4 regions of the Atlantibacter sp. MEI4A-1023 genome follow, and region 2 is predicted to be linked to each of the others. Evidence: predicted binding sites of a transcription regulator. Region 2 holds the regulator's gene; each other region holds the start of a gene.
What was found. Region 2 encodes PhoB, which activates phosphate uptake and scavenging genes when phosphate is short. Its sites were predicted from a motif close to CTGTCATAAAACTGNCNNAT; they were not measured.
Positions count from the first base shown of each region.

Region 1: serA (phosphoglycerate dehydrogenase) is a predicted target of PhoB. The motif match lies at 1,742-1,761, and genes of this name have one in related genera.
Region 3: pstS (phosphate ABC transporter substrate-binding protein PstS) is a predicted target of PhoB. The motif match lies at 2,098-2,117, and genes of this name have one in related genera.
Region 4: nudF (ADP-ribose diphosphatase) is a predicted target of PhoB. The motif match lies at 1,685-1,704, and genes of this name have one in related genera.

Region 1 is NZ_CM149568.1:773,628-777,842, reverse strand. Features, by position in the region: gene ACVV26_RS03745 (5-formyltetrahydrofolate cyclo-ligase) at 1-279, shown strand, start outside; gene serA (phosphoglycerate dehydrogenase) at 318-1,556, opposite strand; gene rpiA (ribose-5-phosphate isomerase RpiA) at 1,826-2,485, opposite strand; gene argP (DNA-binding transcriptional regulator ArgP) at 2,664-3,557, shown strand; gene ACVV26_RS03725 (oxidative stress defense protein) at 3,588-4,215, opposite strand, start outside.
Region 2 is NZ_CM149568.1:3,502,384-3,506,598, reverse strand. Features, by position in the region: gene sbcC (exonuclease subunit SbcC) at 1-920, opposite strand, end outside; gene sbcD (exonuclease subunit SbcD) at 917-2,131, opposite strand; gene phoB (phosphate response regulator transcription factor PhoB) at 2,320-3,009, shown strand; gene phoR (phosphate regulon sensor histidine kinase PhoR) at 3,033-4,215, shown strand, end outside.
Region 3 is NZ_CM149568.1:4,712,232-4,716,446, reverse strand. Features, by position in the region: gene pstC (phosphate ABC transporter permease PstC) at 1-859, opposite strand, end outside; gene pstS (phosphate ABC transporter substrate-binding protein PstS) at 973-2,013, opposite strand; gene glmS (glutamine--fructose-6-phosphate transaminase (isomerizing)) at 2,326-4,155, opposite strand.
Region 4 is NZ_CM149568.1:3,913,680-3,917,894, reverse strand. Features, by position in the region: gene tolC (outer membrane channel protein TolC) at 73-1,563, opposite strand; gene nudF (ADP-ribose diphosphatase) at 1,776-2,408, shown strand; gene ACVV26_RS18545 (DUF1249 family protein) at 2,411-2,833, shown strand; gene cpdA (3',5'-cyclic-AMP phosphodiesterase) at 2,858-3,685, shown strand; gene yqiA (esterase YqiA) at 3,685-4,215, shown strand, end outside.

The DNA of each region.
Region 1 (4,215 bases), 2.0 Mb from region 2:
TTTAAAATTCATGAGCCAGTGCTGGATGTGCGCCACGTTTTACCGCTCCACCAACTCGATGTGCTGGTTACCCCGCTGGTAGCGTTTGATTCCGCTGGTCAGCGCCTCGGCATGGGTGGCGGCTTTTATGACCGCACGCTACAAAACTGGCGTCAACACGGCCTTTTCCCGGTTGGCTATGCCCATGATTGCCAACAGGTAGAATCCCTGCCGGTTGAAGAGTGGGATATTCCACTGCCCGCCGTGATCACGCCGACCGCTACCTGGCAATGGCAATAAAAAAACCCACCGAAGTGGGTTTTTTCGATTCAGAAAAATCAGTAAAGCAGACGCGCGCGGATGGTGCCCGGGATCGCTTTCATCGCCTGTAGCGCATTAAACGCAACATCTTCTTCCGCATCGATATCAATCACCACATAACCCATTTGCGACGTGGTTTGCAAATACTGGGCCGCGATGTTCACGCCCTGCTCGGCGAAGATCTGGTTGATAGCGGTCAGAATGCCCGGACGGTTTTCGTGAATGTGCAGCAGACGGCTGACGCGCCCTTCGTGCAACGGCAGCGACACTTCCGGGAAGTTCACGGCTGACAGGGTCGAGCCGTTATCAGAGTACTTCGCCAGTTTACCTGCCACTTCCAGGCCGATGTTTTCCTGCGCTTCCTGGGTGGAGCCGCCCACGTGCGGCGTCAGGATCACGTTATCGAATTCGCACAGCGGTGAGTTAAACGGATCGCTGTTGGTGGCCGGTTCGGTCGGGAATACGTCGATTGCCGCACCCGCCAGATGTTTGCGTGACAGCGCATCGCACAGCGCCGGGATATCTACCACGGTGCCGCGCGCGGCGTTGATCAGCAGCGAGCCCGGCTTCATCAGCGCCAGCTGTTCCGCGCCAATCATATCTTTGGTGGAGGCGTTTTCCGGCACATGCAGGCTAACCACGTCGCTCATGTTAAGAAGTTCAGAGAGAAATTGTACCTGCGTGGCGTTGCCCAGCGGCAGTTTGCTTTCGATATCGTAGAAGTAAACGTGCATACCCAGCGATTCCGCCAGAATGCCCAGTTGGGTGCCGATATGGCCGTAGCCGATGATCCCCAGTTTTTTACCACGCGCTTCAAAAGAGCCCGCCGCCTGTTTGTTCCAGATACCGCGGTGCGCTTTGGCGTTTGCTTCAGGTATGCCGCGCAGCAGCAGCAGCAGTTCGCCGATCACCAGTTCGGCAACCGAACGGGTATTAGAGAATGGCGCGTTAAACACCGGCACGCCACGACGCGCCGCCGCCTGCAAGTCAACCTGGTTGGTGCCGATGCAGAAACAGCCTACCGCCACCAGTTTTTCCGCCGCAGCGAAGATCTCTTCAGTCAGATGAGTACGGGATCGCAGGCCGATGAAATGGGCATCACGGACGGACTCTTTCAGTTGCTCGCTGTCCAGCGCGCCTTTGTGATATTCGATATTGGTATACCCTGCTGCGCGCAGGCTATCGATGGCTTTCTGGTGAACACCTTCCACCAGTAAGAATTTAATCTTGTCTTTTTCCAGTGATACTTTTGCCATTTCCCGACCCTGTTATTCTGAGCTGATGTTGTGCTGGGTAATAAGTCACCCTTCTGCCAACATATCAAAATTTCGCGGCCCGGCAATATGAACGTTTGCGTCACGATTTTGAAGAAATATCATCCAACTGCAAAAGCCAGAATAAAATATTGCTCCAAAGAATAAAGACAAAAGGAATGACAGGAGTGTGTCGTAATTGTGACAGATGTCACCAAATTTCCCTGGGGAAATTTTTTTCTGGAACAGGGCACTTTCGTACCCCGCTCAGATCATTTCACGATGGTTTTCACACCGTCGGCGGTGCCGATCAGTGCGACGTCTGCGCCACGGTTAGCAAACAGCCCTACCGTGACCACGCCTGGAATGCTGTTAATTGCGTTTTCCAGCGCCACAGGGTCAATAATTTCAAGGCCATGCACGTCAAGGATCACGTTGCCGTTATCGGTCAACACGCCCTGGCGATACTCCGGACGGCCGCCCAGCTTAACCAGTTGACGCGCCACGCAACTGCGGGCCATCGGGATCACTTCCACCGGCAGCGGGAACGCGCCAAGGATATCCACCTGCTTGGACGCATCCGCGATACAGATAAATTTCTCCGCCACCGAGGCTATGATTTTCTCGCGGGTTAACGCCGCGCCACCGCCTTTGATCATCTGCATATGACCGTTGATCTCGTCAGCGCCGTCAACGTAGATCCCCAGCGAATCCACCTCGTTGAGGTCGTAAACGGTGATGCCGAGCGCCTTGAGTTTTTCGGTGGAAGCATCAGAGCTTGAAACCGCGCCATCGATTTGATGCTTAATGGTGCCAAGCGCATCAATAAAATGTGCGGCGGTCGATCCTGTACCCACTCCTACGATGGTGCCGGGCTGCACATACTGAAGCGCTGCCCAACCCACTGCTTTTTTCAGTTCATCCTGCGTCATGGTCTTTTGCCTGTGGTATGAAATCTGTGGCGCATTATAGAACAAGGCGTGACGAAAAGGGGCATCTATTGGCGCGGCAAATATCCGCCAGATTCTGTTTTTGTCGGTAACGCCGGGAAAATTATGTCATAGTGCCCAATAGTACCGATTATCAGGAATTCAGGAGCAGCCCCGAGACATGAAACGCCCGGACTACAGAACATTGCAGGCGCTGGACGCAGTCATTCGTGAACGCGGTTTTGAGCGCGCGGCGCAAAAACTGTGCATCACTCAATCGGCGGTGTCGCAGCGGATAAAGCAACTGGAGATTCTGTTCGGCCAGCCGTTGCTGGTGCGTACCGTGCCGCCCCGCCCGACCGAGCAAGGGCAAAAACTGCTGGCACTGCTGCGCCAGGTGGAGCTGCTGGAAGATGAGTGGCTGGGGGATGAGCAAACCGGCTCTACGCCGCTGCTGCTATCGCTGGCGGTTAACGCCGACAGTCTGGCGACGTGGCTGCTGCCAGCGTTAGCGCCGGTGCTGGTGGATTCGCCGATTCGCCTTAATCTTCAGGTCGAGGATGAAACCCGTACCCAGGAACGTCTGCGTCGCGGTGAAGTGGTCGGTGCGGTGAGTATTCAGCCCCAACCGCTGCCAAGCTGCCTGGTGGATCAACTGGGCGCGCTGGATTACCTGTTCGTGGCCTCGAAAGCCTTTGCGGAACGCTATTTCCCTAACGGCGTTACCCGCGCCGCGTTGCTGAAAGCTCCTGCCGTGGCGTTCGATCATCTGGACGATATGCATCAGGCATTTTTGCAGCAGAACTTCGACCTGTCGCCGGGCAGCGTGCCCTGCCACATCGTCAACTCGTCTGAAGCCTTTGTGCAACTGGCGCGTCAGGGCACCACCTGCTGTATGATCCCGCATCTGCAGATTGAAAAAGAGCTGGCAAGCGGTGAGCTGATCGACCTGACGCCGGGCCTGTTCCAGCGCCGGATGCTCTACTGGCACCGTTTTGCGCCGGAAAGCCGGATGATGCGCAACGTCACCGATGCGCTGCTGGAATACGGACACAGAGTGTTGCGCCAGGTATAAAAAAACCCGCCAGTGGCGGGTTTTTTGTTATTACTGCGCGGTTTGCGAAGGCGTAGTGGTCGCAGGTTGTGACTGCGTGGTGGTCTGCCCCTGGCCTGGCTGCAGTTCAAACACCACATCGACTTGATCGTCAAACTGAATGGTCGGTTGCTCGTAGGTTTCCTGGGCGGATACCGCAGGCGCGGCGTCTGCTTTCATCATGCGAACCACCGGGCTCGGCTGATAGTTGGAAACGTGATAACGCACGCTGTAAACCGGGCCGAGTTTGCCTTTGAAACCTTCCGCCAGCTGTTGCGCCTGGTGGGTGGCGTCATCAATCGCCGCTTTACGCGCTTTATCTTTGTATTGCTCCGGGTCCGCTACGGCTAAGGAGACTGCACGAATTTCGTTCAGGCCCGCTTTTAACGCCCCGTCGAGCAGGTTATTAAGCTTATCGAGCTGGCGTACAGTAACTTCAACGGTACGGATCGCGCGATAGCCTTTAAGAATGCTTTTGCCGTTCTGGTAGTCGTAATCCGGCTGGGTACGCAAATTTGCCGAATTGATATCTTTTTTCTCTACCCCGTTTTCCTGCAGGAAAGTGAGGTATTGCGCAACGCGGTCGTCAGCCTGTTTTTTAGCTGCGGCGGCGTCTTTAGCTGAAACATTCACTTCGATA
Region 2 (4,215 bases):
TGCAGCGTCTGGCGCTGGTCGCGGCGCTGCTGCCACAGCGGGCGCAGTTTCTCGGCGGGCAGGGCTTGTTCCAGCCTGGCGATATCGGCCTGTGCCGCGAGTTGTGCCTGTTGCGCCTGCGCCAGATCGGTTTGCGCCTGCTGGCAATGGCGTTCGTGCTGCGCTTTGTGGCTTAACCACTGGTGATGCTGCTGGTTGCGCTGGTACTGCGCCTGCAACGCGTGCTCTTCTGAAGTAAGCGCCTGCAAACTTTCCGCAAGCTGCTGGCGCTGCTCATCATTGAGCAACATCACGCCCTGCGCCTGGGATTGCAGTTTTTCCAGATCGATACGCGCCTGCTTATGCTGCTCAAAGACCCGCGCGGAAATCACGCCGTAAATTTCGGTGCCGGTCAGTTCTTCGAGAAGCTCTGCGCGCTCCTGGGCTTTCGCGTTCAGGAATGCGGCAAACTGCCCCTGCGAGAGCATCATCGAGCGGGTAAATCGGTCATAATCCAGCCCGGTTAATGTGGCAACGGCATCGAGCTTGTCATTCACTTTATCCGCCAGAATTTTCCCGTCGGCGCTACGGGCCAGTTCCACGCGGGGCGGCTGGAGTTTGCCGTCCGGCAGATAGCGGGCGCGATACTGGCTCCAGAACGCGCGATAGGCCACGCCTTTCACTTCAAATTCCACTTCCGCCAGACACTCGGCGGTGTCGCGGGTCATCAAATCATTCTGCGACTGGGAGATGGTGTTGAGGCGCGGCGTCTTGTGATACAGCGCCAGGCAAACGGCATCAAGCAGGGTGGTTTTCCCCGCGCCGGTTGGCCCGGTTATAGCAAACAGTCCATTGCTGGAAAACGGCTCCTGGGTAAAGTCGATTTTCCATTCACCCTTCAGGGAGTTGAGGTTCTTAAGACGCAGGCTCAAAATCTTCATGCGTTTTCCTCCTGCTGCATCGTCTCCAGGGTTTGGGCGAACAGCGTCCTCAACCTGGCGGCTTCATCCTCTTCCAGCGCTTCGCTTTGCAGGCGGCGCTCAAACACTTCCTCTACGCTGAGTTCGCTCAGGGTTTCGGTTTCCAGCCGGGCGATAGCCTGTTCTCGCTGCTCGCGGTTACGGCGCAGTAAGATCACTTCCACCGGCAGATTTTCGGTCATGGCAACGATATGGCGCTGCATATCGTGCAGGAAATCATCGCTGACAATTTCGATATCCAGCCAGGTTTTCGGCTCGGCGGGCGCGTCGCGCCACTGCTCAAGCTGCTGCTCGATTTGGGCCAGCGTGCCTTTGATCATCGCCAGCGGCTGGGTAACCGGTACTGCCAGTGGGGTGATTTTCGCCAGCGATGCGCCGGAAAACTCCACCAGATTCACCACTTTTTCACTGCCGGTTTCATCAAAACTTAATGGGATCGGCGAGCCGCAATAGCGGATATGTTCGCTCTTTGCCACCGTCTGGGCGCGATGAATATGGCCCAGGGCGATGTAATCCGCCGCCGGGAAATGGCTGGCGGGGAACGCGTCGAGGGTGCCGATGTAAATATCGCGCACCGCATCGGTTTTGGTGACGCCCAGCGCGGTTAAATGGCCGGTTGCGATAACCGGCAGCGCGCGTTCGCCACGCAGCTGGCAGGCGGCTTCAAAGCACTCCTGGTAATGACGGGTAATGGCGTCCAGCAGTTGCAGTTGTTTATCGCTGCCCGATTCGCCGGCGCGGCTTTTAGTGATGTCGCGCGGGCGTAAAAACGGGACAGGGCACAGTACCGCGCCCGGCTCGCCATTCCGTTTATTGATAATCAATGCCTGGCCTTCAGGATCACGCTGCGCGCTGGCGACCACCCGGGTATTCAGGCAGGCCAGCAGTTCGCGGGATTCGTTGAGCGTCGCAACCGAATCATGATTGCCCGCCAGGACGATTAACTCACAGCCGGTCGGCTGGAGATCCACCACGAAGCGGTTATACAGTTCACGGGCGTAGCTCGGCGGCGAACCGGTATCAAAGATATCCCCGGCGACGATAATGGCATCCACCTGCTGCTCCGCCGCCGTCTGGCGCAGCCACGTCAGGAAGGCCTGGTGCTCCGCCGCGCGGCTTTTGGTATAAAAATTTTGACCGAGATGCCAGTCTGAGGTGTGGAGGATGCGCATCGTCATTCCCTGTGGCGTAAAAGCGAAAGGGGGATTATAACCCTCCTTATACTTCACTGTCCTGACGCCAGATTTATACAGCAAACTGATGGGTCATAAGACCGTCATCTTTTTCATAAATCTGTCATAAAACTGACGCATAATGGCGCCGCATTCAGAAAATTCGACTTAATTTGACAGGGCTAATCATGGCGAGACGTATCCTGGTCGTTGAAGATGAAGCGCCAATCCGTGAGATGGTGTGCTTCGTACTCGAACAAAATGGCTTCCAGCCGGTTGAAGCGGAAGATTATGACACCGCGGTGAATCAGCTTAACGAACCCTGGCCCGACCTTATCCTGCTGGACTGGATGTTGCCGGGCGGTTCCGGGCTTCAGTTTATTAAACATCTCAAACGTGAAGCGCTGACCCGCGATATCCCGGTCATGATGCTGACCGCGCGCGGTGAAGAAGAAGACCGGGTGCGCGGGCTGGAAACCGGCGCGGACGATTACATCACCAAGCCGTTCTCCCCGAAAGAGCTGGTGGCGCGGATCAAAGCCGTGATGCGCCGCATCTCCCCGATGGCGGTGGAGGAGGTGATCGAAATGCAGGGGCTGAGCCTCGACCCCAGCTCCCACCGCGTGATGACCGGCGAAAACCCTCTCGATATGGGCCCTACCGAATTCAAACTGTTACACTTCTTTATGACCCACCCGGAGCGGGTTTACAGCCGCGAGCAGTTGCTTAATCACGTCTGGGGCACCAACGTATATGTAGAAGACCGAACCGTGGACGTGCATATCCGCCGCCTGCGTAAAGCGCTGGAGCTGAGCGGGCACGATCGTATGGTGCAAACGGTTCGCGGAACCGGCTACCGCTTCTCAAGTCGTTTTTAATCACGATAACCGGAGAGTGACGCGTGCTGGAACGGCTGTCATGGAAAAGGCTGGCCCTTGAGCTGGTGCTGTGTTGTATCCCGGCCCTGATTTTGGGGGCCATTTTTGGTTACTGGGCGTGGTTTCTGCTGCTGGCGGTCACCAGCCTGCTGGTCTGGCATTTCTGGAATTTAATGCGCCTTTCCTGGTGGATTTGGGTCGATCGCAGTATGACGCCGCCGCCGGGGCGGGGGAGTTGGGACCCGCTGCTGTACGGCCTTCATCAAATGCAGTTGCGTAACAAAAAGCGCCGCCGCGAGCTGGGCAGCCTGATCAAACGCTTTCGCAGCGGCGCGGAATCCTTGCCGGATGCGGTGATCCTCACCACCGAAGAGGGCAATATCTTCTGGTGTAACGGCCTGGCTCAGCAACTGCTGGGGCTGCGCTGGCCGGACGATAACGGTCAAAACATCCTTAACCTGCTGCGCTACCCCGAATTCACCAACTGGCTAAAGGGGCGGCAGTTTACCCGCCCGCTGAATCTTGTGCTGAATAATGGCCGCCACCTGGAATTCCGCGTTATGCCTTACAGCGAAGAACAGCTATTAATGGTGGCGCGCGACGTGACGCAAATGCACCAGTTGGAAGGCGCACGGCGTAATTTCTTCGCTAACGTCAGTCACGAATTGCGTACACCGCTGACGGTGCTCCAGGGCTATCTGGAGATGATGGACGATAAACCGCTCGAAGGCCCGCTGCGCGAGAAAGCCATCCATACCATGCGCGAGCAAACCCACCGGATGGAAGGCCTGGTCAAGCAACTGCTGACCCTGTCGAAAATCGAGGCCGCGCCCGCGCTGGTGCTGAATGAGCAAATTGACGTGCCGATGATGTTGCGGGTGGTGGAGCGCGAGGCGCAAACCTTAAGCCATAAAAGACATACGCTTACATTTGACGTCGACAGTCATTTAAAAGTGCTGGGCAATGATGAACAACTGCGCAGTGCGATATCCAACCTGGTGTATAACGCGGTCAACCATACTCCGGAAGGCACGGCGATTACCGTAACCTGGCAACGCACACCGCAGGGAGCAAAGTTTTCGGTACAGGATAACGGACCGGGAATTTCAGCGGAGCATATTCCGCGTCTTACCGAGCGTTTTTACCGGGTGGATAAAGCCCGTTCCCGCCAGACTGGCGGCAGCGGACTGGGGCTGGCGATTGTTA
Region 3 (4,215 bases), 1.2 Mb from region 2:
ATGCTGCGACGTGCAGACCGGATTCCGCTTCGGCGAATTCGTTGGCCAGCGCGGAGGTAATACTGTTGCCCGGCATATACAGCGAGGCGCTGTCGAGCTGGTAGGTGTTGCCGATGATAAAGGTCACCGCCATGGTTTCGCCCAGCGCGCGGCCCAGACCGAGCATCACGCCGCCGATCACGCCGTTTTTGGTGAAGGGCAGCACAATGCGCCAGATCACTTCCCAGGTGGTGCAGCCGATGCCGTAAGCCGACTCTTTCATCATCACCGGGGTTTGTTCGAACACATCACGCATTACCGCGGCAATGTACGGAATGATCATGATAGCGAGGATGACGCCTGCGGCCAGGATACCGATACCGAACGCCGGGCCGGAGAACAGCGCGCCAACAAACGGAATAGTGGAGAGCACATTGCCCACCGGCTCCTGGAAATAAGTGGCGAACAGCGGGGCGAAGATAAACAGGCCCCACATGCCGTAAACGATACTCGGAATAGCCGCCAGCAGCTCAATCGCGATACCCAGCGGGCGCTTCAGCCAGTTTGGGGCCAGCTCGGTCAGGAACAGGGCGATACCAAAGCTCACCGGCACCGCAATCAGCAGGGCGATAAACGAAGTCACCAGGGTTCCGTAGATCGGCACTAACGCGCCGTAGATGTCATTCGGCGCATCCCACTCTTTGGTCCACAGGAATGAGAAGCCGAATTTTTGAATGCTTGGCCATGAGGAGATGACCAGGGACACGATAATGCCGCCCATCAGCAATAGCACAATCAGCGCAGCCAGTTTTACCAGCGCGCTGAATATCATGTCACCGTTTTTCCCCGGAGGGGTAAATGCAGGCTTAGTGGCAGCCATAATTCACTCTTTTGTCAGAACCCTGAAAACCGGCATTATCGCCAGTTTTCAGGGTATTGCCATTACCCATTGTCAGTCGGCTGGAAATTTCTTCCCACCGACTCAGGGGCAAATCAGTACAACGCTTTACCGCTGCTGTCTTTCACGTTGGTTTTCCATGCAGCACGAATCTGCTCAACCACGCTGTCCGGCAGGCTGGCGTAATCCAGGTCATTGGCCTGTTTCGCACCATCTTTAAAGGCCCAGTCGAAGAACTTCAACACTTCAGCGCCCTGTTCCGGTTTCTTCTGCTCTTTGTGAAGCAGGATGAAGGTGGTGGAGGTAATCGGCCACGCCTCGTCACCTTTCTGGTTCGTCAGGTCCTGCGCGAAGGATTTGCTCCAGTCCACGCCTTTAGCTGCGTTAGAGAAGCTCTCTTCGGTCGGGCTGACCGGTTTGCCGTCAGCGGAAACCAGTTTGGTGTACGCCAGGTTGTTCTGCTTAGCGTAAGCGTATTCTACATAGCCGATAGAGCCCGGCAGACGCTGTACGAAGGCGGCAATGCCGTCGTTGCCTTTACCGCCCAGACCGGTCGGCCAGTTTACAGTAGAGCCAGAACCTACTTTGGATTTCCACTCTTCGTTTACTTTCGCCAGGTAACTGGTGAACACGAAGGAGGTACCGGAACCGTCAGCACGACGCACCACGGCGATGTTCTGAGACGGCAATTTCAGGCCAGGGTTGAGTTTAGCAATCGCTTCGTCATCCCATTTTTTGATGTTGCCCAGGTAGATATCGCCCAGGGTTTTGCCATCCAGCACCAGTTCGCCGGATTTCACGCCCTGAAGGTTCACCGCCAGTACCACACCGCCAATCACGGTCGGGAACTGGAACAGGCCTTCCTGCTGGAGTTTTTCGTCGCTCAGCGGCGCATCAGAGGCACCAAAATCAACGGTATTCGCAATGATTTGCTTAACGCCGCCGGAGGAGCCGATACCCTGATAGTTCACTTTGCTGCCCGTGGACTTCTGGTAGGTATCTGCCCATTTGGCATACACCGGCGCAGGGAAGGTTGCACCGGCGCCAGTCAGGCTCGCCGCAGCATTAACGGCAAAAGCGCTCATCGATAAGGTCGCGGCGACAACAGTTGCGACGGTGGTACGCATAACTTTCATAATGTCTCCTGCTGGATCGTAATTCGTTGTTTAGTGGCTACGATGAGCAAAATAGGACACTTTGGTGACAGTTAAATGTACGAATTATGACAGTTTTATGACAAGGAAAATCTCGTGAAATTATCAACCATAAATTTTTTATTTATCAAAAGGTTAATCACAATTATGACAGCACTATTGACGTAAAATTTTATTTTTGTGACAAGATAAAAGGTAGTTCGGGATGACGCATTGTCATAAAAAAAGGGGGATTTTTTTGGATAAAAACCAGCCAAAAAAGAAAGCCTCACCATGACAGTGAGGCTTGTGGGATTATTCTACAGTAACGGATTTCGCGAGGTTACGCGGCTGGTCTACGTCGGTGCCTTTGATCAGCGCAACATGGTAGGCCAGTAACTGCAACGGAACGGTATAGAAGATTGGCGCAATCACCTCTTCCACATGCGGCATCTCGATGATGTGCATGTTGTCGCTGCTGGTGAAACCGGCATCCCGATCGGCGAAGACGTAAAGCTGGCCGCCACGGGCACGCACTTCTTCGATGTTGGATTTCAGTTTCTCCAGCAGTTCGTTGTTCGGCGCAACCACAATAACCGGCATATCGGCGTCAATCAGCGCCAGCGGGCCGTGTTTCAGCTCACCAGCGGCATAGGCTTCCGCGTGAATATAAGAGATCTCTTTCAGCTTCAGCGCGCCTTCCAGGGCGATCGGATACTGATCGCCACGGCCCAGGAACAGGGCGTGATGCTTGTCGGAGAAATCTTCCGCCAGCGCTTCGATGCGCTTGTCCTGGGACAGCATCTGCTCGATACGGCTCGGCAACGCCTGAAGGCCGTGCACAATATCGTGCTCGATAGACGCATCCAGGCCTTTCAGGCGGGCTAGCTTCGCCACCAGCATCAACAGCACCGTTAGCTGGGTGGTGAAGGCTTTGGTAGAGGCCACGCCGATTTCGGTGCCCGCTTTGGTCATCAGCGCCAGATCGGATTCACGCACCAGCGAAGAGCCCGGAACGTTGCACACCGCCAGCGAGCCCAGATATCCCAGCTCTTTAGACAGGCGCAGCGCTGCCAGGGTATCGGCAGTTTCGCCAGACTGAGACAGGGTAATCATCAGGCTGTTACGGCGTACCGCAGATTTGCGATAGCGGAATTCAGAGGCGATTTCGACATCGCAGGAGACGCCCGCCAGCGCTTCGAACCAGTAGCGCGACACCATACCGGAGTTATAGGAGGTACCGCAGGCCACGATCTGGATATGCTCAACCTGCGAGAGCAGATCGTTAGCCTGAGGGCCGAGCTCGCTTAAATCCACTTCGCCGTGGCTAATGCGCCCGGTGAGGGTGTTTTTGATGGCGTTCGGCTGCTCGTAGATCTCTTTTTGCATGTAGTGGCGGTAAACGCCTTTGTCGCCCGCGTCATATTGCAGGTTGGATTCGATATCCTGACGTTTAACTTCTTCGCCTTTGTTATCGAAGATGGTGACGTTGCGGCGAGTCACTTCCGCGATATCGCCTTCTTCCAGGAAGATAAAGCGACGGGTCACCGGCAGCAGCGCCAACTGGTCGGACGCGATAAAGTTTTCACCCATACCGAGGCCGATAACCAGCGGGCTACCAGAACGCGCGGCCAGCAGCACATCCGGATTGCGGGTGTCGACGATAACGGTGCCGTATGCGCCGCGCAGCTGCGGGATAGCGCGCAGAACCGCATCACGCAGGGTGCCACCCTGCTCCAGCTCCCAGTGCACCAGATGCGCGATAACTTCGGTATCGGTCTGGGAAGCAAATTCGTATCCGCGCGCCTGCAACAGCTCGCGCAGCGGTTCATGGTTTTCAATGATGCCGTTGTGAACCACCACAATGTGATCGGACACATGCGGGTGTGCGTTAATTTCCGACGGTTCGCCGTGGGTCGCCCAACGGGTATGGGCAATGCCCGTACCGCCATGCAGAGGCTGTTCCTGTGCGGCTTGCGCCAGCATCTGAACTTTGCCAAGACGACGTAAACGCGTCATCTCTCCGCTGCTGTTGATAACCGCAAGTCCCGCAGAGTCATAACCACGGTATTCCAGACGGCGTAATCCTTCGAGAAGGATTTCTGCAATATCACGCTGCGCGACTGCGCCAACAATTCCACACATAGTTTTGTTTCCTGATAATGGCGATATGCCATAGGTTGTCAGTCGACCTTTGTTGCTCTT
Region 4 (4,215 bases), 410 kb from region 2:
GGCGCGCCGGGCGCGGATCTTTACGTTGCCTTACGAAGTTTCGGGGGGTGATTCACACCCCCCGTCGCAGGCTTAATTGCGGAACGGATTTTTACCGTTGCTCTGCGTTGCGGAGGCGGGTTGCACCGCGCTCGCTGGCTGAGCGGCTGGCTGGGTCTGTGCGCTGGTGGTGGCGTAGCCATCCGCAGCGGCATCCTGCCGGGAGTTTTCCGGTGCCACGATTTCAGGCGTGGTAGAAACCGGTTTGCCCAGGTTGCTGTTGAGGATCTGCAGATCCTGCTCGTTCAACGTTCCCAGCGCGGATTTAATATTCAGCTGGTTAATCAGGTAGTTGTAACGGGCACTGGAGAGCTGCTGCTTCGCGTTGTACAGCGTAGTGGTGGCATCCAGCACATCGACGATGGTACGGGTACCCACTTCGTAACCGGCTTCTGTCGCATCTAATGAACTCTGGGCAGAAACCACCGCCTGTTTATAAGCGTTGATGCTGCTGATAGAGGCATTGATGTTATTGAAAGACGAACGCACGGTTTGCACCACGTTGCGGTGTGCGCTTTCAAGCTGCTCGCTGGCACCCACAAAGTTGTACTGCGCTTGTTTAACCTGGGACGTCACCGCGCCGCCGCTGTAAATCGGTAGGGAGAAGTTAATGCCGACTTTGTTCTGACCGACGTTACTGTCGTTATACTGGGCGGTATTGGTCGCGGAGCCGCTGTAAGAGCTGTCAGAAATGCCGGTCGATGCGGTCAAACCCACTGTCGGCATATGGCCGGTTTCCGCCAGGCGAATCTGCTCGCGCGCCAAATCCTGGCTCAGACGCGCCTGCAACAGCGCCAGGTTGCGATTTTCCGCTTCTTTCAACAGATTGTTGACTGAATCCGGTTTCGCGGTTTTGAACGCGTCCACGTTCAGCGAAGCCAACTGCGGGTAATAGTTGCCGGTCACCTGGCGCAGCTGTTCCAGCGCGTTATCCAGATTGTTGCGGGCGGTGACTTCGTTCGCCAGCACGTTATCGTATTGGGAACGGGCGTTCTGCACGTCGGTGATCGCCACCAGGCCCACGTTAAAACGCTGGGTGGTCTGGTCTAACTGGCGATAAATCGCCTGTTTCTGCGCTTCGGTAAAGGAGAGCGCATCGATCGCGCTCAGCACGTTAAAATACGCGGTCGCGGTGTTCAGGATCAGGGTTTGCTGATCGGTCTGGAAAGTGACGTCCTGAATCCCGGCGCTTTTTTCCTGAAGCGTTAACTGACGCCATTTCGACATATCGAAAATAGTCTGGGTCAACGACAGCGATGCGCTGGTGGTGTTGGAGTTAACGCCATTCGCATCGCGGTAACCATTACTGTAAGAGTAGTCTGCGCCAAGGCCGAGCTGCGGTAATAAAGGACTGCGAGCTTCGTTGATTTTTTCGAATGCGGCATCACGATCGGCGGCGGATCTACGCAGGTCCGGGTTGCTCAAACGTGCTTGCTGATAAACCTGTAACAGGTTTTCTGCCTGGCTCATGGCGCTGAATCCGGTAAGGCTCAGGCCGATAAGAATGGGGAGCAGTTTCTTCATTTGCATTCCTTGTTGTGAAGCAGAATTTGTTTATTAGCGCTGACAGAAGTCGAAAATTGTCGCCGATTTTAGCAGAATCCGCGATATGTGAAGATTGGCCTTCTGTGCCTTATGCCATTAAATTTCATCAATCTACCATATTGGCGTTATAACGACAGGTAAACTGAGTTGAATACGTTCACCACCACCCTCATTTATAACAGGCTTTGATCATGAGTAAACCAGACGATCGTGCAGTGACTTTCACAAAAAACGATGTAGAAATTATTGCACGGGAAAAACTGTACCGCGGCTTTTTTTCGTTAGATCTGTATCGTTTTCGACACCGCCTTTTTAATGGTGAAATGAGCGGCGAAGTGCGGCGTGAAATTTTTGAGCGCGGTCATGCTTCAGTCCTGCTACCCTTTGACCCTGTGCGTGATGAAGTGGTGCTGATCGAGCAGATCCGTATCGCCGCGTATGACACCAGCGACACCCCGTGGTTGCTGGAGCTGGTCGCCGGGATGATTGAACCTGGCGAAAGCGTGGAGGAAGTGGCGCGTCGCGAAGCCATGGAAGAAGCAGGATTGGTAGTGGGACGCACGAAGCCAGTATTGAACTATCTCGCAAGCCCTGGCGGCACCAGCGAGCGGTTATCGATTCTGGTGGGTGAAGTGGATGCCACGCAGGCCGAAGGTATACACGGCCTGGTGGAAGAAAACGAAGATATTCGTGTTCATGTGGTAAGCCGGGAACAGGCATACCAGTGGGTAAAAGAGGGGAAAATCGATAACGCAGCCTCAGTCATCGCACTGCTCTGGCTGCAACTGCACTATCAAGAAATACGTCAAGAGTGGAACACCTGAATATGAAGCGCTATACCCCCGACTTTCCAGAAATGATGCGCCTTTGCGAAACCAATTTTGCAATTTTGCGCCGCTTACTGCCGCGAACGGATGCAGTGGGCGAAACAGTGAGCTATCAAGTCGGCAGCGCGCAATACCGATTAACGATTCTCGAATCCACCCGCTACACTACGCTCGTGGAAATCAAACAGACCGTGCCCGCTATTAGTTACTGGAGCCTGCCGTCAATGTCGGTGCGGCTCTATCATGACGCGATGGTGGCGGAAGTGTGTTCAAGCCAGCAGATCTTTCGCTTCAAAGCACGTTATGATTACCCGAATAAAAAGTTGCATCAACGCGATGAAAAGCATCAGATTAACCAGTTTCTTGCTGATTGGTTGCGCTACTGCCTGGCGCATGGAGCGATGGCGGTTCCGGTTTGTTAGCGTCGTGAAACCTAAGGACACCCTTTGGAACGTTTGTTGAATCTTCCTGTTGCGGATGGGGCGAGCGTCAGGATTTTACAAATTACCGATACCCACCTGTTCGCGCAAAAAAGCGAAACGCTGTTGGGCGTCAATACCTGGAGTAGTTATCAGGCTGTGCTGGAGGCTATCACGGCACAGCAGCGCCCGTGCGACCTGATCGTCGCGACCGGCGATTTAGCGCAGGACCATACGCCGGAGGCTTATCAGCACTTCGCGCAGGGTATCGCCGTCTTCTCTGCGCCCTGCGTCTGGCTGCCGGGCAACCATGATTTCCAGCCCGCCATGTTCAGCGCGCTTCAGGATGCGGGCATCTCCCCGGCGAAGCAGGTGCTGTGCGGCGACAACTGGCAGATCCTGCTGCTGGACAGCCAGGTGTTCGGCGTTCCTCACGGTGAATTAAGCGAATATCAACTGGATTGGCTGGAAACGAAGCTGGAGGAAAACGCCGAGCGGTTCACCTTGTTACTGCTTCATCACCATCCGTTACCGGCAGGATGCAGTTGGCTGGATCAACACAGCTTGCGTAACGCGGGTGAGCTGGACGCGGTGTTAAGCCGTTTTCCGAATGTGCGTCACCTGCTGTGCGGGCATATCCACCAGGAACAGGATCTCGACTGGAATGGCCGCCGTCTGCTGGCGACGCCGTCGACCTGTGTCCAGTTCAAACCCCATTGCGCAAATTTTACCCTTGATACCATCGCCCCCGGTTGGCGCTGGCTGGAGCTGCATGCCGACGGTACGCTGACCACCCAGGTCGAACGCCTTGAGGGGACGCAGTTCAATCCTGATACCGCGTCTGAAGGCTACTGATGTCCACGCTTCTCTACCTGCACGGGTTCAACAGTTCGCCACGCTCTGCGAAAGCAACCCTGTTTAAAGCCTGGCTTGAACACCACCACCCGGCGATTAAGATGATCGTGCCGCAACTGCCGCCGTTTCCCTCCGATGCGGCGGAACTGCTGGAGTCGCTGGTGCTGGAGCACGGCGGCGAAGAACTGGCGGTGGTGGGCTCGTCTCTCGGCGGGTATTACGCCACCTGGCTCTCCCAATGCTTTATGCTGCCAGCGGTGGTGGTTAACCCGGCGGTGCGCCCCTTCGAACTGCTGGTCGACTATTTAGGCCAAAACGAGAACCCCTACACCGGGCAGCAATATGTGCTAGAGTCACGCCATATTTACGATCTCAAAGTCATGCAAATCGACCCGCTGGAAGCGCCGGATTTGATCTGGCTGCTCCAGCAGACCGGGGACGAGGTGCTTGATTATCGCCAGGCAGTGGCTTACTACGCTTCCTGCCGGCAGACCGTGATTGACGGGGGTAATCATGCCTTTGTGGGCTTT